Regions from separate parts of the Nocardiopsis oceani genome, predicted to be linked through region 4. Evidence: riboswitches for the same ligand, from Rfam matches in the RefSeq annotation. Region 4 holds a riboswitch; each other region holds the start of a gene.
What was found. A riboswitch is a leader RNA that binds a small molecule or an ion and turns the genes downstream of it on or off. The one in region 4 is predicted to bind cobalamin.
Positions count from the first base shown of each region.

Region 1: another riboswitch for cobalamin. It lies ahead of ACYVDG_RS16935 (ribonucleoside-diphosphate reductase subunit alpha); the one in region 4 lies ahead of cobN (cobaltochelatase subunit CobN).
Region 2: another riboswitch for cobalamin. It lies ahead of metE (5-methyltetrahydropteroyltriglutamate--homocysteine S-methyltransferase); the one in region 4 lies ahead of cobN (cobaltochelatase subunit CobN).
Region 3: another riboswitch for cobalamin. It lies ahead of ACYVDG_RS30330 (ABC transporter substrate-binding protein); the one in region 4 lies ahead of cobN (cobaltochelatase subunit CobN).

Region 1 is NZ_BAAHAR010000026.1:69,950-75,553, reverse strand. Features, by position in the region: gene ACYVDG_RS16935 (ribonucleoside-diphosphate reductase subunit alpha) at 1-2,694, opposite strand, end outside; cobalamin riboswitch at 2,849-3,051, opposite strand; gene ACYVDG_RS16930 (hypothetical protein) at 3,449-4,021, opposite strand; gene ACYVDG_RS16925 (NYN domain-containing protein) at 4,048-5,604, opposite strand, start outside.
Region 2 is NZ_BAAHAR010000012.1:16,022-21,625, forward strand. Features, by position in the region: gene ACYVDG_RS08695 (polysaccharide deacetylase family protein) at 1-468, opposite strand, end outside; gene ACYVDG_RS08700 (polysaccharide deacetylase family protein) at 686-2,251, opposite strand; cobalamin riboswitch at 2,520-2,704, shown strand; gene metE (5-methyltetrahydropteroyltriglutamate--homocysteine S-methyltransferase) at 2,861-5,137, shown strand; gene ACYVDG_RS08710 (DUF3558 domain-containing protein) at 5,335-5,604, opposite strand, start outside.
Region 3 is NZ_BAAHAR010000070.1:18,404-24,007, forward strand. Features, by position in the region: gene ACYVDG_RS30320 (ABC transporter ATP-binding protein) at 1-671, opposite strand, end outside; gene ACYVDG_RS30325 (FecCD family ABC transporter permease) at 671-1,696, opposite strand; gene ACYVDG_RS30330 (ABC transporter substrate-binding protein) at 1,768-2,715, opposite strand; cobalamin riboswitch at 2,860-3,042, opposite strand; tRNA gene ACYVDG_RS30335 (tRNA-Pro) at 3,197-3,270, opposite strand; gene ACYVDG_RS30340 (hypothetical protein) at 3,347-5,251, opposite strand; gene ACYVDG_RS30345 (hypothetical protein) at 5,251-5,604, opposite strand, start outside.
Region 4 is NZ_BAAHAR010000052.1:3,029-8,632, forward strand. Features, by position in the region: gene ACYVDG_RS27085 (ABC transporter substrate-binding protein) at 1-652, shown strand, start outside; gene ACYVDG_RS27090 (FecCD family ABC transporter permease) at 649-1,665, shown strand; gene ACYVDG_RS27095 (ABC transporter ATP-binding protein) at 1,743-2,549, shown strand; cobalamin riboswitch at 2,626-2,770, shown strand; gene cobN (cobaltochelatase subunit CobN) at 2,807-5,604, shown strand, end outside.

The DNA of each region.
Region 1 (5,604 bases), on a different contig from region 4:
GTGGCGCATGTTGGCGCGGTACGACTCGGGGATCGTGTAGAAGTTCACGTCGATGACGTTGTCCAGCATGCGCACGGCGGTGCGGACGGTCCGGCGCAGGCGCTCGGCGTCGATGCCGTCCTGGCCCACGTGCTGGGGCAGGTTGACCGAGCCGAGGTTGCAGACCGCGACCTCGTCCTTGTCGGTGTTCAGCGTGATCTCGGTGCACAGGTTGGAGGAGTGCACCACACCGGAGTGCTGCTGCGGCGAGCGCAGGTTCGACGGGTCCTTGAAGGTGATCCACGGGTGGCCGGTCTCGAACAGCATGGTGAGCATGCGGCGCCACAGGTCCACCGCGGGCATCTTCTTGGAGACCTTGATCCGGCCGGCCTCGGCTTCGGCCTCGTACTTCTCGTAGGCCTCGGCGAAGTCCTTGCCGTACTTGTCGTGCAGGTCGGGAACCTCGTCCGGCGAGAACAGGGTCCAGGTGCCCTGCTCCTCCACACGCTTCATGAACAGGTCCGGAACCCAGTTCGCGGTGTTCATGTCGTGGGTGCGGCGGCGCTCGTCACCCGTGTTCTTCCGGAGGTCGAGGAACTCCTCGATGTCGATGTGCCAGGTCTCCAGGTAGGCGCAGACCGCGCCCTTGCGCTTGCCCCCGTTGTGCACTAGACCAGCGGCGGTCATGTACGTCTCGTCGGTCTCGACCTTGAGGTCGAACACCGTGGGCTCGACATCGATCTCGGCAACGTCCCGGACCCGGGTGAAGAGCATCCCCTGGTGTTCGATCCAGTTGCGCTTGGTCAGCGGGCGGCAGCCGACGAGCTCCGCGATGCCCTCCACCGCCGGGACCCGGATGTCGAACGACTTCACCACGCCGGAGAAGGCGATCTCCGTGCCGTCCGAACGCCGACCAGTATGCGACTGCTCGCGCTCCCGGTACTGTCCGGCAGCCGGAACTCCAAGGCGCAGCAACTGGTAGCGAACACCCATTGCCAGCGGGCGAGACGTGGAAGTGAAGTAGATCTCCACTCCGCGGGAGACGCCTCCGTCAGTCTCCAGCAGGCCCCGCAGCAACGCGCGGCTCTGCGCGTGCGGGAGATGGCTGAACCTGCGGGAGATGCGCTTGGCGTGGTCTGCGTCGTAGATGTCCTCCGCGGTGAAGGGGAGGGTCGCTTCTCCCGCACCGGTGATTCGCCCCGACTCGGAATCGCGAACGCCCCCCCTGCCGAAGGCCCAGTGGATCTGGAGGTAGGTCTCGTCCCGACCGCTCTCCCAGTAGTGGATCCCCCGCTCTTCCAGATAGGAACGCACGAAGTCGAGGTGATTGTCGAGCTCCGGGTTGCCGGAGACCCCCCACTGCGAACCGTTCTTGGACAGGTGGCCATCACCCAGCAGGATCCCGTAGAGCCGGGCATCGTCCTCACCGAAGCCTTCTACGGGAACGACTTCCTTGGGGACGACCTGACCGACGTAGTCGCCAGCGGACAACTGCCCCGCGTCAACCCACTCGGCCCGCACCTTGTCGTCGGCAAGCCACTTCAGGGTCCTGCTGTTCGACTGCCCCAGAGGCACACCCTGGATCGCGTAGAAGGGGTGGCCTGAAGTGACCTTGATGTCCTCAACCGAGTGCTTGATGGTCAGTTGAACCATCGGGTCCACCTGGTCGTACATCATGACGTCGGTGACCTCGCGGTAGTTTCCGCTGTGTCCAAGGACCAGGTCGCCGACTCGGATGTCTGAGATGGACTTGCAGCCGTCAGCCGTGTAAACGGGGGTGTCGGGTGCGAAGCACTGGTTGACCGCCACGGCGGTGTCGTTGGCGATCTTCAGGAACGGGACGACCCCCTGGCTCTTGCCGTTGGTGCCCTTGATGTGCGAGCCCAGGCCGCGGACCGGGGTCCAGTCGTTGCCGAGGCCGCCCGAGTACTTGGAGAGCATCGCGTTGTTGCTGATGCCGTGGAAGATGTCCTGGAGGTCGTCGCCGACCGTCGTGAGGAAGCAGGACGACAGCTGCGCGCGCACCGTTCCCGAGTTGAACAGGGTGGGTGTGGAGGCCATGAAGTCGAACGAGCTCAGCAGCTCGTAGAACTCGATCGCGCGGGCCTCGCGGTCGTCCTCGTTGAGCGCCAGGCCCATCGCGACGCGCATGAAGAACGCCTGCGGCAGCTCGTAGCGGACCTCGTCGCTGTGCAGGAAGTAGCGGTCGTACAAGGTCTGGATGCCGAGGAAGGTGAACTGCTCGTCGCGCTCGGCGTGCAGGGCCTTGCCCAGGCGCTCCAGGTCGAACTTGGCCAGCGCCGGGTCCAGCTGCCCGAGGTCGATACCGCGGCCCACGTAGGCGGCCAGGTAGGTCGCGTAGCGGTCGGACATCTCGGTCTGGCCGGCGTTCTCGGGGGCGCCGCTGACGAAGGTCAGGGCCTCGGTGCGGAGCTTGTCCAGCAGCAGGCGGGCGGCCACGTAGGAGTAGTTCGGGTCGACCTCCACGAAGCTCCGGGCGGCCATGACCAGGGCCAGCTCGACCTCGTGGTCGGGGATCCCGGGGTAGAAGCCGCGGCGCGCCTCGGTGAGGACCTTGTTCGCCGAAACACCGGTGAGCCGCGCACAGGCCTCGGTAACGACGTGCTCGATCCGGTCGATGGCGGCGCGGGCGCCACCGCCGTTGTTCGGCTCGCGCCGATCGGATGCGGGCACGGCCTCGACGTCAAGGGTCATACAGCGGCTCCAACCTCAGTAAAGAAGAGTCCCGGCGGGGAACGGGGTCACGAGTGACAAGCGTGCGGGCTCACCGGAGAACCGGCGTACTGGATACGCGCGGTCCGCAGGCGGGTCGCGGCAGCTCGCCCTCGAAGCTCCGTCGTCACGCACGTGGGGGTGCGCGCCGGTGGCAGGTCTTCGGACTCGCGGGCGACCTACTCGCCGTCGCTTCCCAGGACCTCGTAGGGGGTTCCCAGTGCGTGTGACGGCCTTCGTTCCCGCTTACCGCTGCGGGGCAGCCCCGGATTCCCACCGGGTTCCCTCTTGCCTCACCAGGGTCAGGAACCCCGGTGAACCACCAGCGGGACAGATACTACATCTAGGGTCTGTCACCTTGGAACACCGCAAGATGATGGCGTGTCGTAGATTTCTCGGATTCTTCGATGAGTGCCGAACATACGCGCGGAGCGTGGTATGGGCACCGCGCAGGCACCCGAATCCGGTGCACGATGGGCCGCGTTCAAACGCTTCCGGAGGGGGTCGGACACAGCCTAGAACGTCGGCGGGGCGGACACGTCCGTGGTGACCCGAGAGAGGCACCACAAGAAGGCCTGGAACCGTTCGGAGGGGGCCCGAGCGGGACGGGCACAGCACGCCTGGGACCCGGCGCACGCGGCCGCCTGAGAGGGACCGAGACACACACCACGCGGCCGAGCGCGGAAGGTTCCGTCGCGCCCCCGGGATCCGAATCTCCGCGAACGCGTCGGAAAGCTCACTCCTCGTCGAGCAGGAGGTCCAGGTCGTCCTCGACCAGTCCCATGTCGGTCCTGATCCGGAACCGGATCCTCAGGAGCTCCACGAAGAGATCGCGCGCGTAGGCGGGCTGGGACCCGCCCGTGAAACGGCGGGCACCGGCGGTCGCCCAGCGTTCGGCACCCTCGAGGTCGTCGTGTGCGTAGAGCACCTCCGCGACGTGGATGTGGGTGGGGAGCTCGACGTGCTCCCCGGCCTCCAACCGCTTGAGGTGCTCGTGGGCCTGTTCGCGCTCGTCCAGCTGGAGCAGGGCTCCCGCGCTCAGGGCGTGCGCGTCGACCACTGTGGGGCCGCCGTCGTCGATGGCCCGCTGGTAGGCGGCACAGGCTCGCTCGAACTCCTGTGCGATCTCCCACTGTTCGCCCGAACGCACGAACAGCTCCGCACGGGTGACCTCGCTGCCGGCGTCCACCCGGTTCGCCAGATCCAGTAGCTGGGCGGCGATCCGACCGTGTTCACCGGATCGGACAGCGTGGAACTCCAGTCGGTCGAGTTCCGCCGTCGTCACGCGGGTCAACCGCATCGCCCCCATCCCCTATTCGCAATCCCACGCACCGATCAGGGCCTGGCACGCTCCAACGCCTGCCAGAACCCCTGGCGCAACCCGTCACGGACCTCGTCGCGCAACAGGTGGTCGATCGGGAGTGAGGACCCCTGGAGCAGGCGTGCCTCCAGATCCGAAGGCATCCGCGGCCTGCGGGCGAGGACCGCCTCCACCCACAGGACGGGCGCCTCACGTGCGATCGATTCCGCGAAGTCGTTCCCTTCCTTGCGCGCGACGTGCACCGCATCATCAACGGTATGCGCGGCGGGGCCGGTCTGCTGGGCATATCCAGGACTAGGGCTGGATTCCTGGTAGGTACCGGCACCGAACCGGCGGTGGTACTCGGGACCAGTAGGTCGCCCTCCCCCGTGCGGGGGCGAGGCGGCACCGCTGTACGCGGTGTCAGTTTCCGTACTGGTCCCATAGGTAGGGTTTGCGTCTGCCCCACCTCCGAAACCGGGTTCCTCGCCTGGTCCGGGCCCGAACCTCGGGTCCTGCTGGGGAGGCGGAGCATCCCTCCTCGGCGGCACCTGCTGGTGGTCGGCGAAGGAGTTCTGCGGCCCGGTCCCGCTGCCGAACGCCGCCTGCGGCCCCGTTCCAGTGAAGGACTGCTGGGGCCCGGTTCCGTTGAAGGACTGCTGGGGTCCGGTCATCGGGGGCCCCTGGCCGGGCGCCGGTCTGCCAGGGAGTCCGTAGACCCCCGGCTCCGCGCCGCGCATGGGCTGGTGCCCTCCGGTACCCGGTGGTCCGTAACCGCCTTGGCCGCCCTGGACCGGGTGCCCGGCCTGGGGCGGATGGCCGGTCTGGCCCGGATGACCGCCTTGGGGCGGATGGCTTCCCTGAGGCGGCGGACCGCCTTGAGGGGGGTGGCCGTTCTGGGCCGGATGCCCTCCGGTGGCACCGGGATAGGCCCCGGTACCGTTCACCCCGGGCGGGACCTGTCCGCCCGAGGGGAAGCCGTTGGCGTCGATCGCGCCCGGCGGCGTGTTCTCCGCCCCCGGCCCGGCCAGGTGGTCGACACCCCGCTGTTCCGCTATTGAGCGGCGCATCGCACGCAGCTGCTCCATGGCACTGCCCTGGGGTACCGACTGGCCTCCGGTGCCCGTGAACATCGCTTCGAGCCCGCCGGTGGAGGTGTTGACCGGCTCGACGCGACCGGTGTTCGCGGCTGCGGGCTGGCTCGGCGGCTCCTGCGCGGGCCGGGCGCGGCCGTTCGCGAAGGGCGTGGTGGTCTTGGCGGCGTTCTCCTGGGTGGAACCACCGTTGGAGAGGAGGTTGACGTGGGGGCGGAGGTGCCCGGCGCCGATCTCGATGAGGTCGTCGCACTCCCTGCGCAGTGCGCGGGAGATGGTCCAGTTGCCTTCCACGGAGATGTGCACGACGGTCACGCGCACACCCATGTCCTGGACGTCCGCGACCACGGACGCCATGTCCTCATCGCCGCTGACCAGGACCGCGTCGCACAGGACACCGGTGCGGGCGAGGGTGGCGAGGTCGCGCTGGACGTAGCTCTCCACTCCCTCCCTGCGGCCGGGCCGTATGCGGGCGGCCCGGAACTTGATCCCGGGGAT
Region 2 (5,604 bases), on a different contig from region 4:
CTCGTCCAGTTCCTCCTGCCCGGCCAGGAGCTCGGTGGAGTAGGCCGCCGTGTCCGTCGCGGCGTCGTACCAGTAGGTCGAGTAGCCCTCGCGGAGCCCGTGCATGTCCTCCTCGGTGCGCAACAGGCGCACCCCCAGCACCCCGTCCCCGGCTGCGGCCAGCTCCCAACCGATGTCCAGGCTCACCGGATCGCGGGTGCCCGCGCGGAAGTCCTGGACCTCGTCGTCCACCCGGGCGGCGAGGGCTTCGGTGAACGCCTCCGCGCCCGCCAGCTCCGGGTAGGCCACGCTGACCTCCACCCCCTCGGGCTCATAGGGGTGGTCGGGAAAGTCCTCCGCGTCGCCCTGCCACTCGGTGACCTCCTCGTCGGCGTCCTCCGCCGCCCCGTCCACCAGTACCGTCAGCCGGTCCGGGTCGCCCCCGTCCGCCCCGGTCTCACACGAGGCCAGGGGCAGGGCCAGCGCCACCAGTATCGCCCCGGGCCAGAGCGGATGGCGGCGGCCCGCCCGGGACCGGGGAACAGTCCGGTCCGGTTCAACTCTCCTCGACGACAAAACCCGACTCCCTCGTCCCATTACAGGGTGCTCACACGGCTGCTGGGAGCAACATAGGCGACAACACCCCTGGCCCCGGGGCTGTGACCACATGTGGACACAGCCCCGGGCCGGGATCGCGCACCGGGAGTCACTCTTCGTCGCCGGCGGCATCCTCCTCAGCGTCGTCCTCGTTCTCCTCGTCGTCCGTCTCCGGGGGTTCGGGGAGGCCGTCGTCGTAGGTCTGGCCGGGCTCGGTGGTGCCCAGCATCTGGGTCACCGTGACCATGGTGTACCCGCGTTCGTCCAGTTCACGAATGATGTCGACGGAGGCGTCGATGGTGGTGTCGTGGATGTCGTGCATGAGTATGATCGCGCCGTCCTCGGCGCCGTCGACGGCGCGCTCGGCCACCAGGTCGGCATCGCGGTCCCTCCAGTCGCTGGTGTCCACGCTCCACATGATCTGCGCCAGCCCGAGGTCCTCGGTGACCTCGGCGACGGTGTCGTCGGTGGCGCCGTAGGGCGGGCGCATCAGGTCCATCGTGTAGGCGGTCTCCCGGTACACCAGGGCCTGGGTCGCCTCCAGGTTGTCGCGGGCCGACCCCGCGCTGGTCTCGGTCAGGTTCGGGTGGCTCAGGGTGTGGTTGGCCAGCTCGTGGCCCTCCGCGTAGGTGCGGCGCAGGATCCACGGGTTCTCCATCACCGGGTGGCCGGTCACGAAGAAGGTGGCGCGGGCGTCGTGCTCGTCCAGGGCGTCCAGCAGCTCGGGGGTCCTGCCGCCGGGGCCGTCGTCGTAGGTCAGGGCCACGCAGTCGGTGTCGGGGTCGGAACAGTCCACAGCTTCCTCGTACGGGGCCAGCTCGCCGGGCGCACCCTCCGCGGAACCGTCCCTGTCCGTCTCGGGGGCCTCGTCCACGGAGAACTCCTGCACGCCCGTGGTGGCTGCCTCGCGCACGCGCAGCCCCAGGTCGGACAGGAGGGCGTCGGCCTCGTCGCGGTCGATCACGGCGTGGATCCGGCCCTCGTCGGCCGGGGCGACCTGTCCGGCGTCGAACTCCACCACCAGGTCACCGTCGGGGTTGAAGCCCACCGAGTCGTAGAGGGCGCTGATCGGGTGCAGGGCGGAGGACTCGGCGGGGCCGTCGGCCACGGCCTCGCGCACCTGGTCGTTGAGCTCGTCCAGTTCCTCCTGCCCGGCGAGCAGGTGGGTGGAACCGTGGACGGTGCCGGTCTCGGTCTCGTACCAGAAGGTGCTGTTGCCCTCGCGGGTCTCCTCGGAGTCGGTCTCCTCGGTGGTGATCCGAACCCCGAGGATCCCCTCTTCGGCCGCGGTCAGGCCCCATTCGCCCGTGAACGAACTCGCACCGGGGTTGGCGGCGTCGAAGGCGTGCACCTGGGCGGTCAGGGTGCGGTCCAGGAAGTCGGTCAGCGGCGTGGCGTTCGGGATGACGGGGTAGGCGACGCTGACGTCGCTGTCGCCCTCGTAGTCGATCTCGGTCTCGTCGATGCCGGAGACCGCGTCGGGGTCCACGGTCGTGAGTTCGTCCGGTTCACCGGTGGCCGGGAGGCGTTCCTCTTCAACCTCGGGTGGGTTGGCCGCGTTCTGGGCGTCGGCCGGTTCCCCGAGGGCACCCGAGGACCGGGTCGCCAACAACACCAGCCCCAGTAGGACGACTATGGCGATCACGACCGTCATAAGGGGGCGATCGGGGGCCATCGTCGGGCGGACCTGCTGATTCACCTGTGTTTCTCCACGTTCATCGTCAGACGAACATTCGCGGGGAGGCGGGGGCGCGCTCTCCCACGTAACTCTGTTGTCGGGTGTGATGCCGGGCACACGGCGGGGGTTTCGCGTCGCGGCTCCGGGTTCGGCTCGTGGCCGGGGGCGGCCATGCCGGGTTCAAGGGCGGAGGGGGCTCTCCCTATACTTGCAGTCGTGGAAGGTACACGCTCCATACTTTTCGCCCCGGACCCCATCCGGGGCGGGTGGTGCGTGTCGAGAGAGGGAACCCGGTGCGAATCCGGGACTGCCCCGCAGCGGTGAGTGGGAACGACCGTCGCCATAAGCACTGGTGTACCGACCGGAACAGTCGGAAAACCGGGAAGCGGTGACTGCTAGGAAAGCCGGCTCTGCAGCCGGAAACGCCCACGAGTCCGAAGACCTGCCTCCACCCGGCGGCGCACCCGTGCCGCCGGTGGTCCCGTGCCCCGAGGGAGGGCCGAGGACGGAGACGACCGTGCGCGCATGACGCGCGCGTTTCGGTGTGTCCGCGTCCTCGCTCACCTCGCGGCCGGGATCTGGCTTTCGACGAGGGAGAGAAGCTACATGGCCAAGAACTCGGCGGCCTCCCAGCCGTCCGTTCGTTCGACGGTGCACGGTTACCCGCGCATCGGTCCCGACCGCGAACTCAAGCGCGCCAGCGAGTCCTACTGGAAGGGCGGCACCACCGCCCAGGAGCTCGACGCTGTCGCCGCCGGCCTCCGCAAGGGCGTCTACGCCCAGCTGCGCGAGGCGGGCGTGGACGACATCCCCTCCAACACGTTCTCCTACTACGACCACGTGCTGGACACGGCGGTCCTGTTCGACCTCGTGCCGTCCCGCTTCACCTCCCCGGCCCAGGCCGAGGACCGGGACGAGCAACTGCGCCGCTACTTCGCCCTCGCCCGCGGTGAGCAGGGGGCCCCTCCGCTGGAGATGACCAAGTGGTTCGACACCAACTACCACTACCTCGTCCCCGAACTCTCCCCGAGCACCAGGCCTCGCCTGGTCGGTGACAAGCCCGTCGCCGAATTCCGCGAAGCCTCCGAGGCCGGATTCCAGACCCGCCCCGTGCTGGTCGGTCCGCTGACCTTCCTACTGCTGTCCAAGGCCGCCGACGACGCCCCCGAGGGCTGGGAGCCCATCGAGCTGCTCGACCAGCTCCTGGACGCCTACACCAAGCTCCTGGGCGACCTGAAGGCGGCGGGCGCCACCGAGGTCCAGCTCGACGAGCCGATCCTGGCGACCGACGAGGGCCGTGCCGCCGTCGGCCACCTGGAGCGCGTCTACCAGCGCCTGGGTGCCCTCACCGAGCGCCCCTCGCTGCTGGTCTCCGCCTACTTCGGCTCCATCGGCTCCGCCGCCCTGCGCGTGCTCAAGGAGTCGCCGGTGGAGGCGGTCGGCCTGGACCTGGTCACCGACAACGAAGGAGTCGCCGACCTCACCGCGGTCACCGGTCTGGGCGCCACCCGCCTGGTCGCGGGTGTCGTGGACGGCCGCAACGTCTGGCGCGCCGACCTGCCCGCCACCGTCGCCGAACTCGGCACCCTGCTGGGCTTCAGCGACGAGCTCACGGTGAGCACCTCCTGCTCTCTGCTCCACGTCCCCATCGACCTGGACGCCGAGACCGAACTCGCGCCCGAGCTGCGCGAGGCCCTGGCCTTCGCCAAACAGAAGGCCAAGGAGGTGGCCCTCCTGGGCCGCGTGCTCTCCGAGGGCGGCGACGCCGAACTCGGGGCGTCCGAGCCCCGGACCCCGGCCTTCACCGACGCCCGGGTGCGCGCCCGTCTGGACGCCCTGGGCAAGGACGCCTACGAGCGTCCCGAGGACCGCGGGGCGCCCAGCGAGGTCACGCTCACCACGACCACCATCGGCTCCTTCCCGCAGGTCCCGGAGCTGCGCCGGGCCCGTGCCGCGCACCGCCGCGGCGAGCTGCCCACGGAGGAGTACCACCAGGTCCTCCGTTCGGAGATCGACCGCGTCATCGCGCTCCAGGAGGACATCGGCCTGGACGTCCTCGTCCACGGTGAGCCCGAGCGCAACGACATGGTCCAGTACTTCGCCGAGCAGCTGGACGGCTACGCCACCACGCTGAACGGCTGGGTGCAGTCCTACGGTTCGCGCTGCGTGCGTCCGCCGATCCTGTTCGGTGACGTCTCGCGCCCTGAGCCGATGACGGTCGAGTGGATCACCTACGCCCAGTCGCGCACCGACAAGCCGGTCAAGGGCATGCTGACCGGTCCGGTCACCATGCTCGCCTGGTCGTTCGTCCGCACCGACCAGCCGCTCGGGGAGACCGCCCGCCAGGTCGGTCTGGCCCTGCGAGACGAGGTCGCCGACCTGGAGCGCGCGGGTATCCGCCACATCCAGGTGGATGAGGCCGCCCTGCGCGAGCTCCTGCCGCTGCGCGACGAGCAGCGGCAGGCGTACCTCGACTGGGCGGTCAACTCCTTCCGACTGGCCACGTCGGGGGTCGCGGGAAGCACGACCATCCACACGCACATGTGCTACTCGGAGTTCAACCAGATCGTCGGCGGCATCGAGGCGCTCGACGCCGACGTCACCAGCGTCGAAGCGGCCCGTTCACGGATGGAGCTGGTCGAGGAGCTGGGGCGGCGCGGCTACAAGCGCGGCATCGGCCCGGGCGTCTACGACATCCACTCGCCTCGGGTGCCCTCGGTGGACGAGATCGAGGGTTCACTGCGCCTGGCGGCCGCGCACGTCGATGCCGGGAACCTGTGGGCCAACCCGGACTGCGGTCTGAAGACGCGCGGTTACGCCGAGACCGAGCAGGCCCTGCGCAACATGGTCGAGGCGGTCCGCCGCGTGCGAGCTGACCTCTAGGACGTCCAGGGAGTCTCCGACTCCTTAGAGCGCCTTCGGCGCTCAGCCGCGCCCGGTCACCCTCTCTCGGAGCCGGGCGCGGTCGGTAAGGCGACAACGCGAGACTCGACGGATACGCCGAAGGGGGCCGCGGCACGTGCCGCGGCCCCCTTTTCTCTGCAGTTTTCGGGTGTTCCTCTCCAGCGAGAGGAGCGGAATCAGGTACCGACGACGTTCAGCGCGTCAGCCGCCGCGTCGACCATGATGTCCTCGAGGTCGCTCGGCATTTCGAGAGCCGCCTTGGCTTCGTCGTCGCCGAGGACGTCGTTCAGCTCGTACTCGACCCGGATGTTGAGGTTCTCCGTACGCACCACCACAGCGGCGAAGGGGAGTGCGTCCCCGAGGATGTCGTTCCTGGTGTGCACGTAGTGGGCCTCGTCGCCCAGCCCGTCGATCTCGTTGCTCTCCTCGAGGTGCTCGGCCTCGTA
Region 3 (5,604 bases), on a different contig from region 4:
CCCGAGGCCGCGACCCGTCCCTGGTGCAGCACGACGAGGCGGTCGCAGAACGCCGCGGCCAGGTTCAGGTCATGCAGCGCAGCCAGCACCGTCAGCCCGGAGTGCTCCACCATCGCCAACAGCTGGAGGGCGTGACCGACGTCGAGGTGGTTCGTCGGCTCGTCGAGTACCAGCAGAGACGGTTCCTGCGTCATGGCCCGCGCGAGATGGACGCGCTGCTGTTCGCCGCCGGAGAGCGTGTGCCAGCGGCGGTGAGCGAGGGGAACGAGGTCGACCCGTTCGAGCTGGTGCATCGCGATGGCCACGTCCGTGTCCGAGTCCGCTTGCAGGGCAGACCGGTAGGGGGTGCGGCCGAGGAGGACCACGTCCAGCACGCTGAGGTCGATGTCGGTGCCGGAACGCTGCTCCACGAGCGCCAGGCGGCGGGCCAGGGCGCGGCGCGGCAGCCTGTGCACGTTGTCGGAGCCGATGTGGATGACACCTTCGTCGAGCTCCCCCAGCCGCGCGAGCCCGCGCAACAGGGTCGACTTGCCCGACCCGTTCGGACCGAGGAGTCCGGTGAAACTCCCGGTGGGGACCTCCACGTCGACATCCGCGAGAATGTGCTTTCCGTCGACCGACCAGGAAACGTCGGCGGCCGTGAGCGATTCGCCGTAAGCGAGGTGGGTCATCAGCGATCTACCTTGCGTCTCAGAATCCACAGGAACACCGGCACGCCCAGCATCGCGGTCATGATGCCGACAGGCAGTTCCCGCGGATCGAAGGCGACCCGGGCGACAACATCGACCCAGATGAGGAACGTCGCGCCGACGAGCGCCGAGAGCGGCAGTACCAGCCGGTGGTCCGGGCCGACCAGCGCCCGCACAGCGTGCGGGATCAGCAGCCCCACGAACCCGATGGTCCCGGAGCCGGCCACCAGCACGCCGGTCACAAGGGCGCATACGACCAACAGCACCCACCGGGTCCGCTGGACGTTGATGCCGAGGCTGGTGGCAGTGTCCTCGCCGAACGCGAACGCGTTCAGCTGCCGGGCAGCGACACCGAAGACCAGCAGCCCGATCAGCACGGCGAGCGCCATGGTGTACACGGTCGGCAGCCGCGCCGCCGCCAACGACCCGGACAGCCAGAACTGCGCTTCCTGGGTGGCGTGCGGGTCGGCGACCCAGATGATCAGGAAGGAGGTGACGGCGGAGGCAAAGGCCCCCACGGCGACCCCGGCGAGGATCATGCGGGTGGGCGTGAGCCGGCCGGACCGTTGCCCGAGAGCCAGCACGAGCATGAACGCGCCCAGCGCGCCGACGAACGCGCCGCCGGCCACGCCGAGGCTACCGATGCTCAGGCCGGCGACGATCACCGCGACCGCCCCGAGTGACGCGCCCGAGGAGATGCCGAGCAGATAGGGGTCGGCCATCGGGTTGCGCGTCAGGGTCTGCATCACGGCACCGACGATCGCGAGGCCGCCGCCGACCAGCGCCGCCGCGAGCACGCGCGGCAGACGCATCTCCCACACGAGGTTCGCGCGGAGGTCGGTGACGCCGTCGACGCCGTACAGCCCGAGCATGTCGATACGCAACCAGGCCAGGCCGAGCCGGTCGGTCGCGACGGTCCACACCTCGCGGACCGACAGGTCGCTCTGTCCGATGGTGGCCGAGACGCCGATCGACACCGCCAGCAGTACGAAGGCGACCGGGAACATGACGCCCAGCGACCGGCCCCTACCGGGCGGCGCGGCCGTGGGCTGCTGGGCCTTTTGGCGGGGGGCGAGTCTCATTGGTCGGTACCGTCGGCGAGGTACGCGCCGATCTCCTCGATGGCGGTGACGTTCTGCAGTCCCGGGGTGGTCTGCGCGAACGGCAGCACGACGACCGCGTCCTCACGGAACGTCCGCAGCTCACGCAGTGTCGAGTCGTCCTCGACGAACGAGAGCTTGTCGTCGACGTCGTCCCCGCCGAAGTCGGCGACGACGACGAGGTCGGGGTCCCGCTCGACGACCTGCTCCCAGCTGGTACTGGACCAGTGGTCGGGAAGGTCGTCGAAGGCGTTGTTCACGCCGAGTTCGCGCAGGATCATGCCGGGGGCTCCGCAACAGCCTCCGGCGGTCGGACCGTCGCCGGTACCCATGTCCCACCAGAAGACGTCGAGGTCCCCGACATCGTCCGGCAGGTCGGCGCGGACCGCGGTGAGGGCCTCCTGCTGTTCGGCCGCGATCTCTTCGGCCTGGTCCTCGGCTCCGAGCAGCGTGCCGACCTCGCGCAGTTCGGTCCAGATCTCGTCGAACTCCAGCGGCTGCTCGTCGTCGCGGTCGGGGCAGCGGCCGGGTGAGAGGTAACTCTGGACGCCGAGATCGTGCAGTTCCTCGCGACTGGCGACCCCTCCGTCCTCCCGGAACGCGCTCGGATAGACCGAGTAGATGAAGTCCGGTTCGGTCTCCAGGATCGCTTCGGAGCTCGGGTAGTCCTCCCCGCCGGGATCGAGGACGTCGATGTCCTCGGCCTTGGGCTTCAGGTCCTCGCGCATGCGGTCCAGGTCGCCGACGGCGCCGACGATGCGGTCCTCGACGCCCAGCTCGATCAGGTTCTCGATCGTGGTCAGGTTCATGGCGAAGATGCGCTCCGGCGGGGCGTCGAACTCGACTTCCATGCCGCAGTTCTCGACGCCGAGGCCGTCGGAGGCCGCGGACGAGGAGTCGGATTCGGCGCTTGTGCAGCCTGCCAACAGAAATACCGCGGCGGACAGTACCGCGGGCGCACGGCGGGGGAACCGATGACCGGTGACTCGCACAGTAGGGGGGCGGGCAGAAGGGGGACGGACAGAAGGCACGGCAAACAAGGCCAGGGCCGCCTTTCCACACCTCGTGGATGGATCGGACACGCCGTGGCCGGTCTCCTGGCTGACGGGTCGAACAGTCACGCAGCGTCTTCCCAGACCACCCTGTGGTCCAGTGACCCCGTTCGCGGGAGCGCATGACCTTCCCGATCACAGTGGCGAGGGCCGCACCGGTCTTACACCGGCTTCCCGAACACCACGACGGCGTGGACTTTATCACCAGGCATGGGTACACATTTTCGGCGGCACCCCCTTGCTGCACCCGCGCTCAACGCCCACCGACGCCGGTTCAACCCCTCTTCCACCACGCCCAGGGCGCAGAAAGGGGCCCGCCTGACGACGAGCCCCTCAACGACCTGCTATTTCTCTGTCGGGACGGCGGGATTTGAACCCACGACCCCTTGACCCCCAGTCAAGTGCGCTACCAAACTGCGCTACGTCCCGTCCGCTGCGCGGCGGCCGTTTCCGACCCCGCCAACAGGTAAAACCTTACCGCATTCCGGGGGTGGCTCGAACCAGGTCAGCCCCGGGGGCCGGGGCCCACACCGACGACGTGGGCACGGTCCCCGGCGGAAAGGCCGGAGACCACAACCGTCTCCGGGGCAAGTGCCACACCGAAGGGGGAACCGTCCGGGGACAGGCCCTCGGCTGCCGTGTCGAGCGGGATCGTGACGGGGTCGGATCCCCACTCTGCAACGAGCAGGGCGGTCGGCTCCTCGTCGCCCGCGTGGACCGCCGCGAACACTCCGGAATCCGCAATGACGCTGTCCGGGTCGGGGTGCTGGGCGGTGAACACGAGGCTCTCCAGGGCCTCGGGCTCAGCGGTCTCCCCCCGGGGTACAGCGACCTGCGGTTGCACCATGCGGTACTCGACCCGGTCGGCGCCGTCGGTCCCTTCGGGCTCTTCGGTCCCTTCGGGCTTTTCGGTCCCTTCGGGCTCTTCGGTCTCGGTGTACAGCAACCGTTCTCCCCGAAGGGGGACCGCACTGGCGGGCAGGTCCTCGGCGATCACGTCGCCGGCCCTGCTCTGGAAGGCCAGCACGCCGGGATCGTCGCCGCCGTAGCGGACCACCGCGGCCCAGCCGTCCGGGGCCGCATCCACTTCCTCCACCGGACCGGGGACGTCGTGGCCGCCGTACGGGCTGCCGTCCTCGTGCAGGAGCCGCACTTCGTGCTCCCGGTCGTCGTCGCCCTCCCGGTCGTCTTCGCCCTCCCGGTCCTCGGGGTCCGGCGTGCACTCCTCGGGGACCAGGATCCTGGGGCCCGCGAGGACCGGGGCACCGACCTGTCGGCACCCCGCCTCAGGTGCGTACCGGGCCTCGTCCTCCGTCCCCTCCTGCTCGTGCGCCCGGACCGAGAGGACGTCCTCCTCCACCTGCACGAACGTGGTGGTGGTCAGGAGCACCTCGTCCACCTTCCGGTGGATCCGGTGGTCACCGACCAGCTTCCCCGTACCGGCCTCCAGAACGGCCAGCGACCTCTGCTGGTGTTCCTCCCGCTCGGCGTCCTCGTACAGCACCGCGACCCGCTCGCCGTCGAAGCTGGCGTCGGCCCACAGGACCTCGCCGACCGGCTGGAACCGCCAGCGCTCAGTGCCGTCCCGGCTGTCCAGGGCCCACACCCCCTGGCCGCCGACGACCAGCGCACCGTAGCCCGTGGCGACCACCTCAGCCTCGCCCGCCGAACCCTCTTCCGGGTGCTCCCACACCCAGGCCGCGTCGTCCCCGTCCTCCAGGGCTGCCGCCTCGGCCTGGCCGAAGGGTTCGGCGGCGGTACTCGCTCCGGCAGCGGTGCGCGGCCCGGCGAGCGTGTGCACGGCCGGGTCCCGTTCGAGAACGGTGGGAGTGGCGAACGCCGTCAGCACCACGACCGGGAGCAGCCCGGCCAGAACGGCCTGGCGGCGGGGCCACCCCGTTGCGGGCCGCAGTGGTTCGGGGCGTCCGCCCACGGCGAGCGCCCCGGCACCCACCAGCAGTGCCAGCGCACCCATGAACCAGAGGTCGGAGATCGACGCGAAGTCGACCAGGACGTCGGGCAGGACCGCTTCCTCCCCGGCCACCCGATCTTCGGGCTCGTCCGGGACGCCGGTCTCACCCCGAGCACCAGGGAGTTCCCGCAGGGCCACGTGGAACGCCAGGAACAGCACCAGGGCGGCGGCCGCCCGGATCATCCCCGAACCCTCGCCCGGGTTGGGGTCGTACTGGTCCACGGGCCGCTGCTCACCGCCCTTCAGTGCCCAGACCGCGGCGAGCAGCACCACCGCGCCGCACAGCCCCCAGTGGAGCATGGTCGCCCCGGGCCACTCTGCGGGACTCAGCAGCAGGGCGGACGCGATTACCAGGGCGCCACCGAGGACGGCGCCGGTGCCGCCCCAGGCGAGCAGCCGCCAGAGGGTGTCCGCACTGATCTCACGGATGCGCCGCATCACGGCACCAGCCCTTCCACGTGCGCGTCCAACCGGCCGCCCGTCAGGACGGCGACCCCGCCGGGGACGGCCACCAGCTGTTCGACGGGTTTCTGCTCCGCCAAGGCGATCCGGTTGTCCAGCCCGTGGCCGAGCCGTTCTCCGGGGGAGGACACCAGAATCTGCGCCCGCTCCTCGTACTGCGAATAGTGATTGGCGTAGTTCAGCACCTGGTCCGCTAGGACGACGTGGTTCTCCGAGGAACTGTCCAGGTAGACACCGCCCGCCCCGACCAGTTCGGTGCGGTTACCGTCGGTGTCGACACGATGGAACTCGGACCCTTCGGTACCCCGTTGGAAGTGCACGGTCGCCCC
Region 4 (5,604 bases):
CGGCCAGGGCGGTGTCGCCACCCGTGACCAGTTCGAGGACCTCGGCGTGCCCGCCTACGTCGCACCGTCCGACTGCGCCTGGGGCAAGGAGAACGAAAGCGGCGGCGACGGTTCCCGGTCCGAGGAACTCATCCTCGACGCCGTGTACGAGGAGATCGAAGACCTCGCCCACCTCTTCGACGCCGAGGATCGCGGTGACGAACTCGTCGGCGAACTCCAGAGCCGCGTGGACACCGCGACCGAGGGACTCGACGCCTCCGACGTCTCCCTCATGTACTGGTTCGCCAACTCCGAGTCCCCCTTCCTCGCCGGCTGCTGCGGTGCGCCCGGGGCCATCACGGCGGAGATCGGCGCGGAGAACGCCTTCGACGACACCGATGAGGAGTGGCCCCAGATCAACTGGGAGACCGTCGCCGACCGCGACCCCGACGTCATCGTGCTCGGCGACCTCACGCGCGACTCCCAAACCGCCGAGTCGGCCGAGGAGAAGATCGCTTTCCTGGAGGACCACCCCGCCACCAGCAACCTGACCGCCGTGCAGGAGGAGCGCTACGTCCTGCTCAGCGGCCAGGCCATGAACCCCTCGATCCGGACCGTCGAGGGCGTCGAGCAGGTGGCCGACGGACTTCGGGATCTCGGACTCGCCCAGTGAGAGGCGCCCGTCTGACCCTGCTCCTGGTGGGCGGGCTGGTCGCGCTGGCGGTGTCGGTCTCGGTGACTGTGACCATCGGCCCCGCGGCCATCACCCCCGGCGAGGTGTGGTCCTCGCTCGGTGCCCGCCTCGGGATCGGCGAGAGCCCTCTGACCCCCATCCAGGACGGCATCGTGTGGGACCTGCGCATGCCGCGCACCCTCATCGCCGCGGTGTGCGGGGCGGGACTGGCCCTGTGCGGTGCGGTCATGCAGTCCCTGCTGCGAAACCCGCTGGCCGACCCCTTCGTGCTCGGGGTCTCGTCCGGCGCCTCCACCGGTGCGGTCGCGGTGATCGTGCTCGGTTGGGGCGCCGGGGTGCTGTCCCTGTCGGCCGGGGCGTTCCTCGGTGCGCTGCTCTCCTTCGGGATGGTCATGCTGCTCAGCCACACCCTCGGCGGGACCATGGACCGGGTCGTGCTGTCCGGGGTCGCTGCCATGCAGCTCTTCTCGGCCCTGACCTCCTTCATCGTGCTCATGTCGGCCGACGCCGAGACCACGCAGGGCGTGCTCTTCTGGCTGCTGGGTTCCTTCAGCAACGTGGGCTGGGCCGATGTGGTTCTGTGCGCGGGGGTCCTGGTGGTCGTGCTGGCCGTGTGCCTGGCCCACACCACCACCTTGGACGCGTTCGCTTTCGGGGAGGAGGCCGCGGCCTCGCTCGGCGTGCGTGTGGCGCGGGCGCGTGTGCTGCTGCTGACCGCGACGGCCCTGCTCACCGCCGCACTCGTGAGCAGCGTGGGCGCGGTCGGGTTCGTGGGGCTGATCCTGCCGCACGCCACCCGGATCCTGACCGGGTCGATGCATGCCCGGCTGCTTCCGGTGACCGCGCTGATCGGGGCCGTGTTCCTGGTGTGGGTGGACACGCTGGCCCGTACCGTCCTGGACCCGCAGGAGATCCCTGTGGGTGTGGTCACCTCGCTCGTCGGCGTGCCCGCCTTCATCGCCGTTCTGTACCGCTCGAGGAGGCAGACGTGAGATCGTCCGGATCCAGTTCCCCCGGCCACGGATGGTCCGGCAACGGTCCTCCCGAGGCCGGTTCCGGGGGCGGCCACCTGCGCGCCGACGGTGTGGTGCACCGGATCGCCGACCGCATCGTGCTCGACGGGGTCACCCTCGCCCCGCGCCCCGGTGAGACGGTCGGACTGCTGGGCCCCAACGGATCCGGCAAGTCCACCCTGCTCCGGCTCCTCGCGGGGGTTCTCGGACCCACCGCCGGGACGGTCACCCTCGACGGGGACCCGTTGCCGCGCATCGGCCGCCGGGCGGTGGCCCGGCGTGTGGCCGTGGTCCAGCAGAACTCCCACACCCAGACCGAGATGACCGTGCGCGACGTCGTCGCCTTGGGGCGTATCCCGCGCCGCCGCGCCTGGACCCCGGTCTCCACCGACGACCTGCGCGCGGTCGACACGGCCCTGGAACGCACCGGGCTCACCGACCGTGCCGAGCAGTCCTGGCACACCCTCTCCGGTGGGGAGCGCCAAAGGGTCCAGATCGCCCGGGCCCTGGCTCAGGAACCCAGTGAGCTCCTGCTCGACGAACCCACCAACCATCTCGACATCCAGTACCAGCTCGACCTGTTGGAGCTGGCCGTGAGCCTGCCCGTGACCACGGTGATCGCGCTGCACGACCTCAACCTGGCCGCGATGTACTGCGACCGGCTCGTCGTGCTCCGAGCCGGTCGGGCGGTGGCGGAGGGGTCGCCGGGCCAGGTGCTGACACCCGAGCTCATAGGAGAGGTCTACGGGGTCCGGGCCGAGGTCACCACCGACGGTGAGCGCCCCGTCGTCCGGTTCCTGCGCCGCCGGGATCCGGAGCAACCGGGCTCCCGACCGCTCCCGGGGCACGAGCCCACTACATGACCGCGCTGTGCGCCTCTCGAACGGAGTGCCGCTCGCCGTACGTTCCTGCGGTCGGCGGCCCTGGAAAGGGGAGGCCCGTCGCGAGTCGGCTCGCGGCGCCCGTTAGTGTGTGAGCTCCTCGTTCGTGGCACAGGAACCCGGTGCGAGTCCGGGACGGTTCCGCCACTGTGACACCTCCCACCAGGTGCAAGTCAGACACTGTCCACGAGCGGTCCGACCATCGACGGGGCGAGAACCCCTGGGGAGGAATTCCGGCCATGACGGTACGGATCGCGCTGCTTTCCACGTCCGACACCGATCTGCTCTCTGCGCGGGCCAGTGGCTCCGCGTACGTGTGGGCCAACCCCTCGCGTGCCACCGACACCGAACTCACCGAAGCCGTCGAGGGCGCCGACCTCGTCGTGGTCCGGATGCTGGGATCCCCGCACGACCTGTGGTCGGGCCTGGCCGCGGTCCGCGAGCGCGGCACCCCGCTCGTGGTGCTCAGCGGTGAACAGCAGCCCAGCGCCGAACTCATGGAGCGCTCCACGGTTCCCATGGGTGTGGTTACCGACGCCCACCGGTACCTGGCCGAGGGCGGACCCACCAACCTCGACCGCCTGCACGCGTTCCTGTCCGACACCGTGCTGCTGACCGGCGAGGGGTTCGAACCGCCGCAGCACGTGCCCCTGTGGGGCCTGGCCGAGCGCGAGGTCCCACAGGACCCGTCGCTTCCCAAGGTCGGCATCCTCTACTACCGCGCCCACGAGGCCGGCGGGAACACCGCCTTCGCCCACGCCCTCGCCGACGCCGTCGACGCCACGGGCCGCGCCGTCGGTGTGCCGGTCTTCGCCGGGTCGCTGCGTTCGGCCCCCGACGACCTGTTCGAGGCGTTGCGCGACTTCGACCTCCTCATCGTCACCGTCCTGGCCGCCGGCGGCAGTGTCCCCGCGTCCGCGAGCGCGGGTGAGGACGACGAGGCCTGGGACGTGGAACGTATCGCCGCCCTCGACATCCCGGTCCTGCAGGGCCTGTGCCTGACCAGCTCCCGCGCCGACTGGGAAGAGGCCGCCGAGGGCGTCAGCCCGCTCGACTCCGCCACCCAGATCGCGATCCCCGAGTTCGACGGGCGCATCATCACCGTGCCGTTCTCCTTCAAGGAGATCGACGAGGACGGCCTGCCCCGCTACACCGCCGACCTGGAGCGCTGCGCCCGCCTGGCCGGGATCGCCGCCTCCCACGCCCGCCTGCACCAGGTCCCGGCCTCCGAGAAGCGCCTTGCCGTCGTGCTCTCGGCCTACCCCACCAAGCACTCCCGCATCGGCAACGCGGTCGGTCTCGACACCCCCCGCTCCCTGGTGCGCCTGTTGCGGCGGCTCCGCGAGGACGGCTACGACCTGGGCGAGCCCGACGCCCTGCCCGGCCTGGACCTGCCGGACGAGACCGAGGCAGGCGACGCCCTCATCCACAGCCTCATCGAGGCCGGCGGCCAGGACGAGGACTGGTTGACCACGGCACAGATGACCGAGGCCCAGGTACGCATCGCCCCCGAGCAGTACGCCGCCTGGACCGAGGGCCTCCCGGCCTCCCTCAAGGACGCCATGGCCGAGACCTGGGGTCCGGCCCCCGGCAAGCTCTACGTCAACGACGAGGGCGAACTCGTCTTGGCCGCGCTCCGGGCGGGCAACGTCGTGGTCCTGGTCCAGCCCCCGCGCGGCTTCGGCGAGAACCCCATCGCGATCTACCACGATCCCGAACTCGCGCCGAGCCACCACTACATGGCCGCGTACCGGTGGCTGGAGCACGGGTTCGGCGCCGACGCCGTCGTCCACCTCGGCAAACACGGGTCGCTGGAGTGGCTGCCCGGCAAGGATGCCGCTCTGTCCGCCGCCTGCGGCCCCGACGCGGTGCTCGGGAACCTGCCGCTCATCTACCCGTTCCTGGTCAACGACCCGGGCGAGGGTGCCCAGGCCAAGCGTCGCGCGCACGCCACCGTCGTGGACCACCTCGTCCCGCCCATGGCCCGCGCCGAGAGCTACGGCGACATCGCCCGCCTGGAGCAGCTCCTCGACGAGCACGCCAACATCGCCGCCATGGACCCGGCCAAGCTCCCCGCCATCCGGGCTGAGATCTGGTCGCTCATGCGCGCCGCGGAGATGCACCGCGACCTCGGGCTCGAGGAGCGCCCCGACGACGAGGAGTTCGACGACTTCCTGCTCCACGTCGACGGCTGGCTGTGCGAGATCAAGGACACCCAGATCCGCGACGGCCTGCACGTGCTCGGCGAGCCTCCGGAGGGCGAACCCCGCGTCAACCTCACCATGGCCGTCCTGCGCGCTGCGCAGGTCTGGGGCGGGGTCGGCGCCGCCGTGCCCGGCCTGCGCTCGGCCCTGGGCCTGAAGGGAGAGGCCCCCACCAACGAGGTCGACGAGGTCGAGGCCCAGGCCCGCGCACTGGTCGAAGGGATGGAGGCCGCCGGCTGGGACCGCTCCGCCGTGGCCGACCTGCACGAGGACCCCGACGTGCGCCGGGTCCTGGAGTTCGCCGCCGACCAGGTCGTGCCGCGCCTCGCCCGCACCACAGACGAACTCGACCACCTCACGCACGCCCTCACCGGCGGGTTCGTGCCGGCCGGCCCCTCGGGCTCCCCCCTGCGCGGGCTGGTCAACGTGCTCCCGACCGGCCGGAACTTCTACACGGTCGACCCGCGCGCCGTGCCCTCCCGCCTGGCCTGGGAGACCGGCCAGGCGATGGCCGACTCCCTGTTGCGCCGCCACATGGAGGAGACCGGCACCTACCCCGGGTCCGTGGGCCTGTCGGTGTGGGGCACCTCGGCGATGCGCACCTCCGGCGACGACGTGGCCGAGGTCCTGTCCCTGCTCGGTGTCCGCCCGGAGTGGGACGAGGCCTCCCGCCGGGTCAGCAAGCTCGACGTGATCCCGTTGGAGGAGCTGGGGCGCCCGCGCATCGACGTGACCGTGCGCATCTCCGGGTTCTTCCGCGACGCCTTCCCGCACGTGGTCGCCATGCTCGACGACGCTGTGGCACTGGTCGCCGACCTCGACGAAGCCGACGA